2 regions of the Streptococcus sp. 2018WUSS126 genome follow, and region 1 is predicted to be linked to the other one. Evidence: predicted binding sites of a transcription regulator. Region 1 holds the regulator's gene; the other holds the start of a gene.
The links. Region 1 encodes Rex, which represses fermentation and respiration genes when NADH is low (regulators of the CRP and FNR family bind a similar motif). Its sites were predicted from a motif close to TTGTGAANTANTTCACAA; they were not measured.
Positions count from the first base shown of each region.

Region 2: the regulator Rex is predicted to act here: its motif matches at 6,048-6,065, upstream of adhP (alcohol dehydrogenase AdhP).

Region 1 is NZ_JAOTGB010000006.1:27,574-35,750, forward strand. It holds gene radC (DNA repair protein RadC) at 1-175, shown strand, start outside; gene ODU34_RS03350 (gamma-glutamyl-gamma-aminobutyrate hydrolase family protein) at 172-864, opposite strand; gene ODU34_RS03355 (redox-sensing transcriptional repressor Rex) at 868-1,506, opposite strand; gene ODU34_RS03360 (DUF4649 family protein) at 1,641-1,844, opposite strand; gene ODU34_RS03365 (DUF1831 domain-containing protein) at 1,846-2,190, opposite strand; gene ODU34_RS03370 (cysteine desulfurase family protein) at 2,192-3,307, opposite strand; gene ODU34_RS03375 (ribose-phosphate diphosphokinase) at 3,319-4,296, opposite strand; gene ODU34_RS03380 (CYTH domain-containing protein) at 4,441-5,007, opposite strand; gene ODU34_RS03385 (GTP pyrophosphokinase family protein) at 5,094-5,765, shown strand; gene ODU34_RS03390 (NAD kinase) at 5,749-6,567, shown strand; gene ODU34_RS03395 (RluA family pseudouridine synthase) at 6,567-7,460, shown strand; gene pta (phosphate acetyltransferase) at 7,478-8,177, shown strand, end outside.
Region 2 is NZ_JAOTGB010000016.1:18,099-26,275, forward strand. It holds gene ODU34_RS07105 (LPXTG cell wall anchor domain-containing protein) at 1-1,024, shown strand, start outside; gene ODU34_RS07110 (hypothetical protein) at 1,430-2,818, opposite strand; gene rpmG (50S ribosomal protein L33) at 2,971-3,120, opposite strand; gene rpmF (50S ribosomal protein L32) at 3,136-3,318, opposite strand; gene hisS (histidine--tRNA ligase) at 3,593-4,876, shown strand; gene adhP (alcohol dehydrogenase AdhP) at 4,958-5,983, opposite strand; gene adhE (bifunctional acetaldehyde-CoA/alcohol dehydrogenase) at 6,436-8,177, shown strand, end outside.

The sequences.
Region 1 (8,177 bases):
GATTATCATCGTTCATAACCACCCGTCGGGTTCAGTACAACCGAGTAGGAATGATTTGCTATTTACAGAGAATTTAAAAGAGTCCTGCGAAAAGCTAGGACTGGTATTATTAGATCATTTAATTGTTGGAAATAAGGATTACTATTCTTTTAGAGAAGAAAGTGAGTTATTTTAAAGTTTATTGACAATATAGTGGAAGAGGTCTTTTTCAATCTCACGTTTACCGTAGAGTAGTTCAGGATGCCATTGAACCCCTAAAAATTTAGTTGGGTAGGCTGAATGAACTGCTTCAATAATTTGTTGATTATCCGATAGTGCAATGATTTCTAAGTCAGGTGCTAAGTCTTTGATAGCCTGGCGGTGAAATGAGTTTACACTCGGATCGGACTTATATATGTCGTAAAGTGGACTATTTTGAGTCAATTGAACCGTTTGACTGACTTCTTGTCCGTCTATGTCTTGCCAATGTTCAGAAATTGATTGATGAAGGCTACCACCTTGAGCTACATTGTAGAGCTGTAGACCTCGGCAGATACCGAAGATAGGTTTCTGATTTTCTTGGGCAGCCCTTATGAGGGCTAATTCAAACTCGTCACGCTTTGGTAGATAATTATCGCTGTCAATAGTCCTTTCTTCGTGATAGTAACTTGGCTGGACATTTTGTCCTCCTGTTAGGATGAGTTTGTCAATAAGATGGATATAATATTTTGCCAAATCAGGCTCTGTAACAGGAAGGATGAGTGGGAGTCCGCCAGCATCTTCAATAGCTTGTACGAGGCAAGTCTGGGTATAAGAAAGCAGGGGTTCTGTATGATCCCCTGTTTTATATTCATTTCCAGAAATACCAATAACTGGTTTTTTCATTGCTTATCCTTTTCGCATAAAGTAGAGTAGTGTCTGTAATTCACTAGTCAAATCAACATACTGAACAACGACATCTTTTGGGACAGACAAGTTAACTGGCGAAAAGCTCAGAATCCCCTTAACACCAGCTTCAACAAGAATATCGGTCACTTCTTGCGCTTTGACGCTGGGTACCGTTAGAATGGCTGTCTGAGAGTTTGCTTCGCTGATACGTTCCTTGATTTCTGAGATTGCATGGATTGGGATATTTTCATCTGTCGTTCCAACAGCTGGATTATCATCTGCTTCAAAAGCCATGACTATTTTCATTTTATTTCGTTCGTGGAAGCGATAGTGTAGTAAGGCCCGCCCCATATTCCCGACTCCAACAAGCATAACATTGGTGATGGAGGTATCATTTAGAATATCCGCAAAGAAATCCATCAACTCTTTGACATTGTAGCCAAAGCCACGACGACCAAGCTCTCCAAAATAGGAAAAATCTCGGCGGACGGTAGCCGAATCGATTCCGATAGCTTCAGCAATTTCTTTTGAACTAGCTTTTTCAATATTTCCTGCATAGAAACGTTTAAAAATGCGATAGTAGAGGGATAGACGTTTGGCAGTTGCGCGTGGAATATCAGATTTTTTATCGTTTTTCACTTTAGACTCCTTTATTTCGATAGAATACGCTTTATCGATTATTTATATATTAAACAGTTCTTTATTCTATTCTAGTCCAAGTTTGTGAAAAAATCAACAGATTGATTTTAAAAAAAGATTAAACAGGAAACTGTCTAATCTAGTGTTTGTAAATAGCGATAGAGATCCCCGATTGTCCCTTTGTAATCCAGAGCTTGTCCGTCTTGTGTAATGCTGGTAACTGGATAATAGTCTGGGAGGGTTAAGCAACCGGAAAAAGCCAGAATGGCTGCATCTTTATTCTCAAATGTTTGGATACGTTCTTGCTTGTAAGCATCAAGATAGTGAATTTCAATCATACTAACCCTCTTTTGTAAAGATGTCACGGTCAATCAAGCTATCCATGAGGAAATAGAATTTTTCTTGAATAACCTTATTACTTTCTGGCTTAAAAATGTTTACCAGATGAAGACCAGACTTGTCGGTAATGTTAATTTTAAAACCAGTTAGGTCTTGATTGATAATAATTTTCAAGAGGAATCCTTGGTTTGAATTTGGAATTTCTTCCAGAAGACGTGTAAGCTGATAGTGGCCTGCTTTGGTTTGTTCAAAGGTGTTATCACGGAGTGTATATTTTTTGATAGCAGGGCTAATGTGATAAGTAAAATTACAATCTTTTAAGGTAACTGATTGTTGGAATGCCATTTTAACCTCCAAATATTTTCTTTAGTTCGATGATAAGAGTATCTATCTCTTCTTTTGTATTGATTTCAGATAGGCTGATACGAATGGATTCTTTCAGACGATGGGAGTCTTTTCCATACATAGCTTCTAAAACATGGCTATTTTGGACAACACCTGCCGTACATGCGGAACCGCTAGAAACAGCGATACCTGCCAAATCTAGTTGCATGAGTAGTTGTTCATTAAGTTTACCAGGAAAACCGATATTAAGGACATGAGGGAGATGAGGTCCAGCCTGATTGAGATAATAGTCTAAGCCAGACAATCCCTTGATAATATGTTGTTGCAGTTCACTGACATGCTTATGATGCGTATCTAAGGACTCATATTGTTCTGTTAGGGCAGTCGCCATAGCAGCAATAGCAGGGAGATTCTCAGTACCTGCTCGATGTTGCTGTTCCTGCTTTCCGCCGTGGATCAAGGAATCAAATTTATGAACTTTACTATACAGGAATCCCATCCCCTTTGGACCATGGAATTTATGGGCAGAGGCCGCGAGGAAGTCAATTCCGTAGTCAGAGGGAGAAATTGCAATTTTTCCAATTGCTTGGACAGCATCTACATGAAAGACGGCCTGATGATCGGCTAGGAGCTCTCCAATTTCCTTGATGGGAAGTAGCTGACCGGTCTCATTGTTAGCAAACATGACGCTGACTAAAATAGTATCTGGTCGAAGGGCATCCTGAATTTGTTGAGCGGTGATTACTTGATCGACTGGTTGGATATAGGTTACCTCGAACCCAAACCGCTCCTCTAGATATTGCATGGTATGGAGGACAGCATGGTGTTCGATAGCCGTAGTAATCAGGTGTTTTCCTTTGGATTGATGTGCAAGTACATAGCCTTGAATAGCTAAAGTATCAGCTTCGGAGCCTCCAGATGTGAAAATAATTTGTTCAGGAGAGGCGGAGAGAATCTGAGCAATCTCTTGACGACTTTGTCTAAGAGATTGATTGGCTTTTCGACCGCTTTGATGGATACTGGAGGGGTTTCCATAATTTTCTTGAGCCACTTCCATCATCCGTTGGAGTGCAGTAGGAGATAGAGCAGTGGTTGCTGCATTATCTAAATAAATCAAAGAGTTTACTCCTAGTTTTCTTTTTCAGGACTAGTAAATTTGAAAAGTGGGCTGAGTGGCTGATGTTCTTGGATGCGGTGGATGGCATCTGCAATCAAGTCACTAGCTGTTAGGAAGGCGATATTTTTAGGATGCTGTTCTTTGCTTGCAACAGAATCGGTAACTAATATTTCTTTGATTGGTGCTTCATCTAAGAGTTGGGCTGCAGTTCCCGCAAAGAGACCATGGCTGGCAACTGCATAAATTTCAGTAGCGCCACCTTCTTGGACAATTTTTGAAGCTTGTGAGAAAGTGCGACCTGTATTGAGAATATCGTCCACCAAAATAGCTTTTTTACCAGCAACATCACCAATAATATAGCCTTCAGAACGTTCAGAATCATCTTGAGCGTAGTCGATAATCGCAATCGGTGCATTTAGAAATTCAGCGATATTACGTGCGCGTTTGATACCAGAATTTTTAGGACTCACAATGACGACATCTTCTCCGCAGAGTCCTTTTTCCATGTAGTAAGCTGCAAAAAGTGGTTCTGTAAGGAGATTGTCTACTGGAATATCAAAGAAACCTTGAATTTGTGAAGCGTGCAAATCAAGAGTCAATACACGGTCGACACCAGCTTTAACCAGCATATTTGCAACTAATTTAGCTGTAATTGGTTCGCGTGGAGAAGCGGTACGGTCTTGACGAGCATAGCCGAAATAAGGGATGACCGCTGTAATGGTGTTGGCACTAGCACGTTTACAAGCATCGATCATAATCAATAATTCCCACAAGTGATTATTGACCGGATAGCTTGTTGATTGGATAATGTAGACGTCTACGCCACGTACAGATTCTTCAATGTTAATTTGAATCTCACCATCCGAAAACTGACGAGAAGACAGTTTTCCAAGAGGAATTCCAGCAGAATCAGCAATTTTTTCAGCAATATCACGGTTGCTATTGAGTGAGAATAATTTAATGTTATGTTCACCGAGTGGTTGTACCATTTTAAAGTAACTCCTTTTACACACTGAGCTTTTATGATGACATAAAAGTATTTTTTACAATAGATAGTTCTATTCTATCAAAAAAATGAGAAATTTTCAGTAGTGAAACTAAAAAATCAACCTTATTTGGCTGATTTTTTATAGTTATTTCATGTAGGCAGCTGTTCGTGCGACCTTACTACTAGCATATTTGAATTGAATTGATTTCTTCTTAAGGAATTCATCAAAAAGAATTTTCCCTGCATCTGCATCGGTCACTTCGACTTCTAATTCATAATCTTTTTGTCCCACATAATCATTTTCATCGAGAGCCATAAGACCTATAGATGTCTGTTTCTCATAGCGTTTTGTCGTGAGGCTTCCCCAGACAGCAAGTTTATCAAGTGGAATCTCTGTTGCAGAAATAATGTCAGAAATTTGTCCTGCTGGTAGTTGAAAATTTTCCAGTAAATGATGAGCAGTTTGGATGTCTAGAACTTGGTTATATTCTTGATTTCCGACTTCTTGTGGAATTTTTAAGGTTAGTTCTGCTGAGTCTTCAAATGTACGAATACGGAGTGAAAAGCGGTGATTCTTCATATCTAGGTCTGGGGTATCAATGTAGTGGTTTGTTTGAAGAATTGGGCTCACATCTGAAAAGTCAGTAAGCAGGCGTTTGTATTCGGATTTGGTCAGTAAGGTTTTATACTCAATTTCAAGGTGGTTTTTCATGCAGTAAACCCTTTCAATGTGTTATAATAGATTAGTCTTTGTGTTATTCTAATACAATTTAAAAGTTTTGACAAGAAAGGGGCCGTATGGACTTTAACTGGGAAGAATTTTTAGACCCCTATATTCAGACAGTTGGTGAATTGAAAATCAAACTGCGGGGGATTCGCAAGCAGTATCGCAAGGCTAATCGGCATTCTCCAATTGAGTTTGTCACAGGACGGGTAAAACCGATTGAATCCATTAAAGAAAAAATGGCCCTGCGACATATCAAATTGGAAAATCTTGCTCAAGATATGCAAGATATTGCCGGTCTTCGGATTATGGTTCAATTTGTGGACGACATTGAAGAAGTATTAGCTATTTTGCGGAAACGTAAGGATATGCAAATTGTGCATGAACGGGATTATATCAACAATATGAAAGCCTCTGGCTACCGTTCATATCATGTGGTGATTGAGTATCCTGTGGATACTATAAATGGCAACGAGACGGTTCTGGCAGAGATCCAGATTCGAACCCTTTCCATGAATTTCTGGGCTACAATTGAACATTCTCTGAATTATAAATATAAGGGGAATTTTCCAGAAGAAATCAAGAAACGCTTGGAAGTTACAGCAAAAATTGCCTATGAATTAGATGAGGAGATGCGAAAAATCCGCAACGACATTCAAGAAGCGCAGGCCTTATTTGATCCTGCCTATCGCAAACTGAATGACGGTGTGGGCAACAGTGATGATACAGATGAAGAATACAGGTAGAAAAAAAATCGTTCTGCTCGCTAGTCGAAATCCTAAGAGTGAAGCGGTGTCCAAAGAATTATGGACAAAGTTAAAAGAAGCAAATTTTATTTTGACTCCTAAAAATCCAGATATTGTCATTTCTATCGGTGGAGATGGGATGCTTTTATCTGCTTTTCACAAATATGAAAAGTTGATTGATCGTGTACGTTTTGTAGGAATTCACACGGGTCATTTGGGGTTTTATACAGATTATCGCGATTTTGAAGTGGACAAGCTGATTGAAAATCTTAAGCTTGATACAGGTGCTAGAGTATCGTATCCGATTTTAAATGTTAAGGTCAAGATGACAGATGGCCGCATTGTCGAGGCGCGTGCCTTAAATGAGGCGACAGTAAAACGTCTTTCTAAGACCATGGTCGCAGATATTATTATTAACAATGTGCCCTTCGAACGCTTTAGAGGGGATGGAATTTCGGTTTCAACGCCGACAGGCTCAACAGCCTATAACAAGTCATTAGGTGGTGCTGTTTTACATCCAACAATCGAGGCATTGCAGATTGCAGAAGTGGCAAGTTTGAACAATCGTGTTTACCGCACCTTGGGTTCATCCGTTGTTGTCCCTAAAAAAGACAAGATTGTGATTGAACCAAAGCATAGTGACCGTTACTCGATTGCGGTGGACAATAAGACTTTTGTCTATGATAGTATTGAAAGTATAGAGTATCAGATAGACAATAGTAAGATTCATTTTGTTGCAACACCGAGCCATACTAGTTTTTGGAATCGGGTTAAGGACGCCTTTATTGGAGAGGTGGAGTAATGCGGTTTGAATTCATTGCTGACCAGCATACGAAAATAAAGACTTTCCTTAAAAAACACGGTGTCTCTAAAGGCCTATTAGCGAAGATTAAGTATACCGGCGGCAATATCTGGGTCAACGATATTGAGCAAAATGCAACTTACTTGCTTGATATTGGAGATAGGGTTACAATTGACATACCTGCTGAAGAGGATTTGACTGGTAGTTTAAAGCCGATTTTCTTTCCGTTGGATATTGTCTATGAAGATGATCATTTTCTGGCGATAAATAAGCCGGTTGGCTACGCCTCCATTCCTTCTGCCTTGCATTCATCCACAATCGCAAATTTTGTAAAAGGTTATCTCATTGAGCAGAATTATGAGAATAAGCAGGTTCATATTGTGACTCGTCTGGATAGGGATACATCAGGTGTCATGCTGTTTGCCAAGCACGGCTATGCCCATGCACGACTCGATAAGCAGTTACAGGCCAAGCTTATTCATAAACGTTATTATGCTTTGGTGAAGGGGAATGGGCAGCTAGAAGAGACAGGGGATATTATTGCCCCTATCGGTCGTCCAGAAGATAGCATCATTACCCGTTGTGTGACAAAGAATGGAAAATATGCTCATACTTCCTATCGTGTTGTGCAATCGTGGGGAGATATTCATTTAGTAGATATTCAACTACATACTGGGCGGACTCATCAGATTCGTGTTCATTTTTCTCACATTGGATTTCCGTTGTTAGGAGATGATATGTATGGTGGAAGTTTGGAATGTGGGATAGAACGTCAAGCCTTACATTGTCATAATTTAGCCTTCGACAATCCTTTTTCAGCCGAAAGGATTGATTTGGAAGCACCGCTTCCTGAGGATTTTCAGGCTGTTATCAATCAGTTAATAAGTAAATAAATTTAAGGAGTTTGTTCATGAAAATTTTTGAGCAATTAGCTACAAAGCTAGAGGGTAAAAAAGTACGTATCGTATTGCCAGAAGGTGAAGAACCACGTATCTTGCAAGCGACAAAACGTTTGGTAAATGAGTCGGATGTAGTACCCGTCTTACTTGGAAACCCAGATCGTATTAAGATTTACCTTGACATTGAAGGGATTACAGAAGGTTTTGAAATTATTGACCCAGCTCATTATGATAGATATGATGAGATGGTAGCTGCTTTGGTAGAGCGCCGTAAAGGTAAGGTATCAGAAGAGCAGGCACATGAGTTGTTGAAAGATGTTAACTACTTTGGTGTTATGTTGGTATATATGGGCGTAGTAGAAGGTATGGTATCTGGTGCGATTCATTCAACCGCTTCAACAGTTCGTCCAGCTCTTCAAATCATTAAAACAGAGCCAGGTGTGTCGAAAACATCAGGTGCCTTCTTGATGGTAAAAGGTGAAGAGCGTTATATTTTTGGTGACTGTGCTATCAACATTGATCCAGATGCTCAAACCTTGGCAGAAATCGCTATCAACTCAGCACGTACTGCTAAAATGTTTGGTATCGATCCAAAAGTTGCAATGCTTAGCTATTCAACAAAAGGTTCTGGCTCAGGTCCTAAAGTTGATAAGGTGGTTGAAGCAACTAAAATTGCTCAAAAATTGCGTCCGGAGTTGGATTTGGACGGTG
Region 2 (8,177 bases), on a different contig from region 1:
TATTATCGGATCTGTCCCAAGACCTGATTCATCTCCAGAAAGCGACAGGATTCCTGAACCGCGGGGAGATAGGACTCCGGATATAGATGTACCAAAGGCAGATGTTCCAAAAGTTGAGCAACCAAAACCAAAGGACCCTGAGGTTCAACTGCCTGCTCCTAAGGCTCCGGAAACTGTGCCACCAAAAGTAATGCCCCCAGCACCCAAAGTTCCAGAAGTTAAGACGCCCAAAGAGGCGCCTCTGCCACCAAAAACTCCGGAGGTTGAGGTTCCGAAAGTCATGCTTCCGACACCGAAGGTTCCAGAGGTTAAGACGCCAAAAGTTGAGCAGCCTGATACAGATGCTCCTGAGATTGAGTCACCAAAATCTCCTGAAACTGAACGACCAGAAGTATTACCACCGACCCCAAAAGTTCCAGAAGCTGAGACACCGAAAGTTGAGCAACCAAAACCAAAGGACCCTGAGGTTCAACTGCCTGCTCCTAAGGATCCGGAAACTGTACCACCAAAAGTAACTCCCCCAGCACCTAAGGTTCCAGACGTTAAGACGCCAAAAGTTGAGCACCCTGATACAGATGCTCCTGAGATTGAGTCACCAAAATCTCCTGAAACTGAACGACCAGAAGTATTACCACCGACCCCAAAAGTTCCAGAGGTTGAGCCACCGAAAGTCATACTTCCGACCCCAAAAGCCCCAGAAGCTGAGCCACCGAAAGTCATGCTTCCGACGCCGAAATCTCCGGAAGTTGCGCACCCAGATGTTGAGAAATCCACCGGAATCCAACCAGAAAAGGGTCAACCTGAGGTTAATAAACCCAATATTATCCATCCGGAGGTGTTTCAATCCGAAGTTAAGAAAACGGAATCTGGATTTTCACCGGCTCCAAAGGTAGGAATACAAAAAGAGACTTTACCAAATACGGGTGAAACGAGTAACACCCTAGTATGGCTAGGTGGTGCTCTAGCTACCCTTGCATCAAGTTTGTATCTTTTCAAACAACACCGGCAAAGAGAAGAGGAATGATTTTACGCTAATACTAAAGTTTCTGGAACGTCAATAAGGCTTATCTATCATGGACTAAGAAAATTTAGAACAGTTGTAAATAGAAAACATTCCAAAATCTGAACTGCACCCCAAAAGTTAGAGGTGAAATCTAATTTTTGAGGTGCTTTTCTTGTAAGGTCAAGACACAAAGACAAGGTTGAAATTTATCGCTTGCAATGATATGAAGGAGTTGGTTTTATATTTTGTTTTATCAATACTAGTTTGAATGTTATCCGAGAATTTGTAGGACATTCTGAGGATAGTAAGGAGATAGAGAAAATTTATCTTCATGTAATGCAGAAAGGAAAACATAAGATTGAATTAGCAATGAAAGAGTTGTCTGATACTATTGCATGATAATTGTGAGATGAATATTTTTTGATATTATTTTCTTTTTCTAAATAGTACAATAAAAACTAAGATAAGTATAATAATAAGGACAGTTAAACTTATCCATATAATTTTCAGACTATCAGTAAAAATATCAACAATTTGAAGTATAGATACAGAACCTATCATAAAAAGGATGACTTCCATAATTCTATTTCTAAAAAAGTCATTATACTGATTTCGCTCTTTGAGTAAATTGAATTCTTCTTGTTTGATTTTTTCCATATACTCATTATGTTTAAAATAAGAAGTAGTTTGTAAGTGATTAAATAAGTCAGTAATAGCAAAATGGTTAAGTCTATAAATATAAAGAAATGATCTTTTAAAGTTGTGTGCCCATTCGTTGAATTTTATTAATTGCTTATTATTTGAAAGTTGAAATTTTTCAATGCCATCCATAATTGTTTCGTCTAGAGTAATTAATTGAAATAAAGGAGTAGCTGATGCTAAAAAGAAACTAGCTTGACTAAGAAAATTTGATTCGAATTCATTTGTACTTTCAGTATTCCAGATTATATATATCGCTCCTTTATTTATGTATCTAATGGTATCAAAATCATAAAAATTAGTGGTATAGTATTTTGATTTAGTTGAAGAAGATAGGGATTTTAAATTATAAGGGGCATTAATCATCCAAGTATGTAGCTTATCAGTTTTAAAAAATTCCAATTTATTCATTTCATCCATATTCATTATAAAGTGTAAAATGAAGAAACGTTCACTTAAGTGTATACCACCATTTATGGAAGATAATTCCTTTTTTATATATCTTAGCATATCATCAATTTGTTGATTGGGGTTAGTAGAATATGTTGTCGACTTTTGATTAAAATCTGGAAAAATCTTCATTTTCATCTTAGTATATGGGTGAAAAAAGTCTGGAAGATAGAAAGATGATCTTAAATCTTCGAATAATTCAATAACAATTGAACCATTTTGGAAGATAGTGAGAGTTATAAAGAAAAAGTATAATTCTTCATTCTCATCCACTTCTATTAAAGGAGTGAAAATAAATTTAATAAACTGATTTGATTCAGAATTTTGTAGATAATTTTGCTTATTTTTTTCTAGTTTTGAAAAATACAAATCAAAATAATAATTTGTTTTTTCTATTACTTTATTTTCTAAATGTAGTAACTCATCTGGAAGTTTCCATAATTCATGTTTTTTTTCATAAAGTTCATTATCTTTTGTACTGATTAATATCGCTATGGTTGCAGGATGATTTTCAAACTTTTGAGTTATAATTTTTATTAATTTGTTGTTATCTATTTTATATAAGTCTGTACTTAACATGTAAAAAGAAGTGATTTTTATTTCTTCAATTTTCTTAGAAATCTCAGGAATTTTTTCATTCCAATTAATTTTGGTAGGTTTTGCCATATCGTACTTCCTTTCATGACATGTATTAATTATATCAAAAATATAATCTACGATATTAGAAAATATTAATCAGTTAAAATTCAGTTATTTTGTCAAAAACAAAAGAAAAAAGCCTTTGAAACGTTGATTTCATAGGCTTTCTGTATGTTGTCTTATTTAACTTCAGTAAAAATCACGTGCTTACGCAATTTTGGTGAGTATTTTTTCAATTGAAGACGGTCTGGAGTGTTGCGTTTGTTTTTTGAAGTAAGGTACAAACGCTCACCAGATTCTTTGTGTTCAAGTGTAATATTTACGCGCATGGTATCTCCCTTCTATTATTCAGCTGAAGCAGCCTTAGCGATTTTACGTCCTTTGTAGTATCCTTTCAAAGATACACGGTGAGAACGTGAGTAATCTCCAGTAGTTTCGTCAAATTTCACAGTTGGAGCTGCTACTTTATAGTGAGTACGACGTTTGTTTTTCTTCGCTTTTGAAGTGCGACGTGCAGGTACTGCCATTTCTTTTTTCCTCCATTAAATGTCAGGGTCAAGCCCTTTTTAAATCTAAAATAGTGCGTATGACTTTCGTCAACTTTAACAGTATAACAAAAGTTTTTTGTAAAGTAAAGTTACTTGACAGATTTTTTTCACTTTTTTGGAAAATAGCAGAGCATTTATGGTAAAATAAGGAGGATTGCAAGGCTCGACTGGTAGAGTTTGAGCCCTTATGACTTAATTTGGAAAGGAAGAAGCACAACTTCGAGCGATATAAGTTGGCTCTATACACTTTATTATGAAATTACAAAAACCAAAGGGAACACAGGATTTACTACCGCAGGATTCTGCCAAATGGCAGTATGTGGAAAACTTTACCCGCAGCATTTTCAAGCAGTACAATTACGCTGAGATTCGCACACCAATCTTCGAGCATTATGAGGTGATCAGCCGTTCGGTTGGCGATACGACAGACATTGTGACCAAGGAGATGTACGATTTCTATGACAAGGGAGAGCGTCATATCACCCTCCGTCCAGAAGGGACGGCACCGGTTGTTCGTTCTTATGTAGAAAACAAGCTCTTTGCTCCAGAAGTGCAAAAGCCAGCTAAGTTCTATTACATGGGTCCAATGTTCCGCTATGAGCGTCCGCAGGCAGGTCGTCTCCGTCAGTTCCACCAGATTGGTGTGGAGTGCTTTGGTTCCAATAACCCAGCGACAGACGTAGAAACCATTGCTATGGCCTATCACTTCTTTGAAGAGTTGGGAATCAAGGACATCCGCCTCCACCTCAACAGTCTGGGCAATCCAGAGAGCCGTGCCGCTTATCGCCAGGCCTTGATTGACTATCTGACGCCGCTCAAGGACCAGCTTTCCAAGGATAGCCAGCGCCGTCTAGAAGAAAATCCTTTGCGTGTGTTGGATTCCAAGGAAAAAGAAGACAAGGTCGCAGTGGAAAATGCACCGTCCATCTTGGACTATCTAGATGAAGAAAGTACTGCTCACTTCGAGGCAGTCAAGTCCATGCTGGACAGCTTAGGTATCACTTATGTGATCGACACCAACATGGTGCGTGGTTTGGACTACTATAACCATACTATTTTCGAGTTTATGACCGAGGTAGGTGGCAACGACCTGACCATCTGTGCCGGCGGTCGTTATGATGGTTTGGTGTCCTATTTCGGTGGACCAGAAACACCAGCCTTCGGCTTTGGTATGGGGATTGAACGCCTCATCCTCGTCCTTGAAAAGCAAGGCATTGAACTTCCTCTCGACACCCAGTTAGATGTATACATCGCTGTTTTAGGTCAGGAGGCCAATGGCGGAGCGCTTGAGTTGGTTCAAGCCATCCGCAAGCAAGGGTTCCGTGCAGAGCGAGATTACCTTGACCGCAAGCTCAAGGCCCAATTTAAGTCAGCAGATGTCTTTGGAGCCAAGGCCATCATTACCCTAGGTGGTAGTGAAATCGAATCTGGACAGGTTGTGGTAAAAAATAACCAAACTCGCAGCCAAGTTGAAACAAGTCTGGAAGCACTCAAAACAGATTTTGCAAGTATTTTAGAAGAATTAGAGAAGCAGTAGTCTAGGCTGCTGCTTTTTTATTTTAGAAAGCAAAAAAAGAAGCGATTGGATAATCACTTCTTGAAAATAGTGGAGAATGAATTAGTGCGAGTGGCAGAAGTCTAAGACCATCCGACCTTGGATAGTGCCAGCAACCATTTCATTGAAGACTGCTTCGGCATCTTCGACAGGACGTTTTTGAACGACTGGAACAACTAGTCCCATAGCACCGAAGTGGAAGGCCTCTTCTAAATCTTTACGAGTACCAACTAGTGAGCCGACTACCTTGATACCGTCTAGTACAGTCTTCACGATACTGAGGTCCATGTATTCAGATGGAAGTCCTACAGCTACTACATATCCACCAGCACGAACACTGTCAATAGCTTGGTTGAAGGCTACTTTGGAAACAGCTGTTACAACAGTAGAGTGTACACCGCCACCAGTAATTTCTTTAATATATCCAGGAACATCTTCTACTTCAAGTCCGTTGATCGTCACATCTGCACCAACTTCTTTGGCGAGTTCCAATTTATCATTATTGATGTCTACGGCGATAACATGAGCGTTGAAGACTTTTTTAGCGTATTGTACAGCAAGGTTTCCGAGTCCACCAGCACCATAGATAGCAATCCATTGACCTGGTTCCAAGTGAGCTTCTTTAATCGCTTTGTAGCAAGTAACGCCAGCACAAGTGATCGAACTTGCTTGAGCTGGATCAAGACCTTCTGGAACTTTTACTGCATAGTCTGCTGTTACAATACATTGCTCAGCCATACCACCGTCAACAGAGTAGCCGGCATTTTTTACGGTACGGCAGAGAGTTTCGCGACCGGTTGTACAATATTCACACATGCCACAGCCTTGGAAGAACCAAGCAACGCTGACACGGTCACCAACTTTTAGACTGGTAACACCAGGTGCGATTTCCGTAACAATACCGATTCCTTCGTGACCAAGCACGCGACCAGGAACCTTACCAAAATCACCATTGGCAACGTGGAGGTCAGTGTGACAAACACCACAGTACTCAATTTGGACCAAAGCCTCACCAGCTTCGAGTGGACGAAGTTCCTTATCGACAACGACAACACCAGTAGATTCTGGATTTACAACGACTGCTTTCATAAGCAGACCTCCTGTTTTAATATTTTATGTACATTTTTGGATGTGTTAATATAGTTGTTTTATATTGTTAAGAATATCACAATGTAGACAAAAATGCAAGAGTAGAAAAGAAGGGACAAATGAATGTAAAATTGAAAATTATCACGTAATTACTACAATATTTTCAAAAAAATCTATTTACTTGGAAGCGTTTTCTTGGTAAACTAGTATCGTAAATGTTAGAGAAAGAATAAATGATAAAGATTTGTCTTACTTTATGTATTTTTTGACCAAACAAAGCAGAAACGAATCTGAATATTTTCTGAAAACAAGAAAAAGTAAGCGTTTTCTATAACAAAACAGAAAAAATGTGAAAAAATTAACAATTTCTCTTTACAAATAAAATAAAAAATAGTAGAATAACATTGTGAAAAAGTTAACAAATAGTTAGCGAGTATATTTGGAGGAACACAATGGCTGATAAAAAAGTAGTATCACCAGAAGAAAAGTTGGTAGAAGCGCGCAAGCACGTCGATGAGCTTGTTCAAAAAGGTTTGGTTGCTCTTGATGAGTTCCGTAAACTTGGTCAAGAAGAAGTAGACTATATTGTAGCGAAAGCTTCGGTTGCAGCCCTTGATAAACACGGTGAATTGGCAATGCACGCCTTTGAAGAAACCAAGCGTGGTGTATTCGAAGACAAGGCTACTAAGAACTTGTTTGCCTGTGAGCACGTTGTCAATAACATGCGCCACACGAAAACTGTTGGTGTTATCGAAGAAGATGAAGTGACAGGTTTGACTTTGATTGCTGAGCCGGTCGGTGTTGTTTGTGGTATCACACCAACAACAAACCCAACTTCTACAGCAATCTTTAAATCATTGATTGCCTTGAAGACACGTAATCCAATTGTCTTTGCCTTCCACCCATCTGCACAAGAATCTTCTGCTCATGCAGCTCGTGTTGTCTATGAAGCAGCTGTGGCAGCTGGTGCCCCTGAAAACTGTATCCAGTGGGTAACAAAACCATCTATGGAAGCAACGTCTGAGTTGATGAAACATGATGGTATTGCAACAATCCTTGCAACTGGTGGTAACGCAATGGTGCGTGCAGCTTACTCTTGTGGTAAACCTGCCCTTGGTGTAGGTGCTGGTAACGTTCCAGCCTATGTTGAAAAATCAGCAAACATCCGTCAGGCAGCACATGACATCGTTATGTCTAAGTCATTTGACAACGGTATGGTCTGTGCGTCAGAACAAGCAGTTATCATTGATAAAGAAGTTTATGATGAGTTTGTAGCAGAATTCAAATCTTACAAAACTTACTTCGTTAATAAGAAAGAAAAAGCTCTTCTGGAAGAATACTGCTTCGGTGTGAAAGCTAACAGCAAAAACTGTGCGGAAGGCAAATTGAATGCGGACATCGTTGGTCGCCCAGCTGCATGGATTGCTGAGCAGGCTGGCTTCTCAGTACCAGAAGGTACAAACATCTTGGCAGCTGAGGTTGCTGAAATCGGTGAAAAAGAGCCATTGACTCGTGAGAAATTGTCACCTGTTATTGCCGTCTTGAAAGTTGACGGTCGTGCAGAAGGTCTTGAAGCAGCTCGCCAAATGGTTGAATTCCACGGTCTCGGTCACTCTGCAGCTATTCATACGGAAGACGCAGAATTGGCGAAAGAGTTTGGTACAATCGTACGTGCTATCCGTGTTATTTGGAACTCTCCATCTACTTTCGGTGGTATCGGTGATGTTTACAACGCATTCTTGCCATCATTGACACTTGGTTGTGGTTCTTACGGACGCAACTCAATCAGTGATAACGTAAGTGCTATGAACTTGCTCAACATCAAGAAAGTAGGAAGACGTAGAAATAATATGCAATGGTTTAAAGTTCCTTCTAAAACATACTTCGAACGTGATTCTATCCAATATCTCCAAAAATGTCGTGACGTTGAACGTGTCATGATCGTTACAGACCGTGCTATGGTAGAACTTGGATTCCTAGATCGTATCATCGAACAATTGGACCTTCGTCGTAATAAAGTTGTTTACCAAATCTTCTCAGACGTTGAGCCAGATCCAGACATCACAACAGTTTATAAAGGTACAGAATTGATGCGTACCTTCAAACCAGATACAATCATCGCACTCGGTGGTGGTTCACCAATGGATGCTGCCAAAGTTATGTGGCTCTTCTACGAACAACCAACAGTTGATTT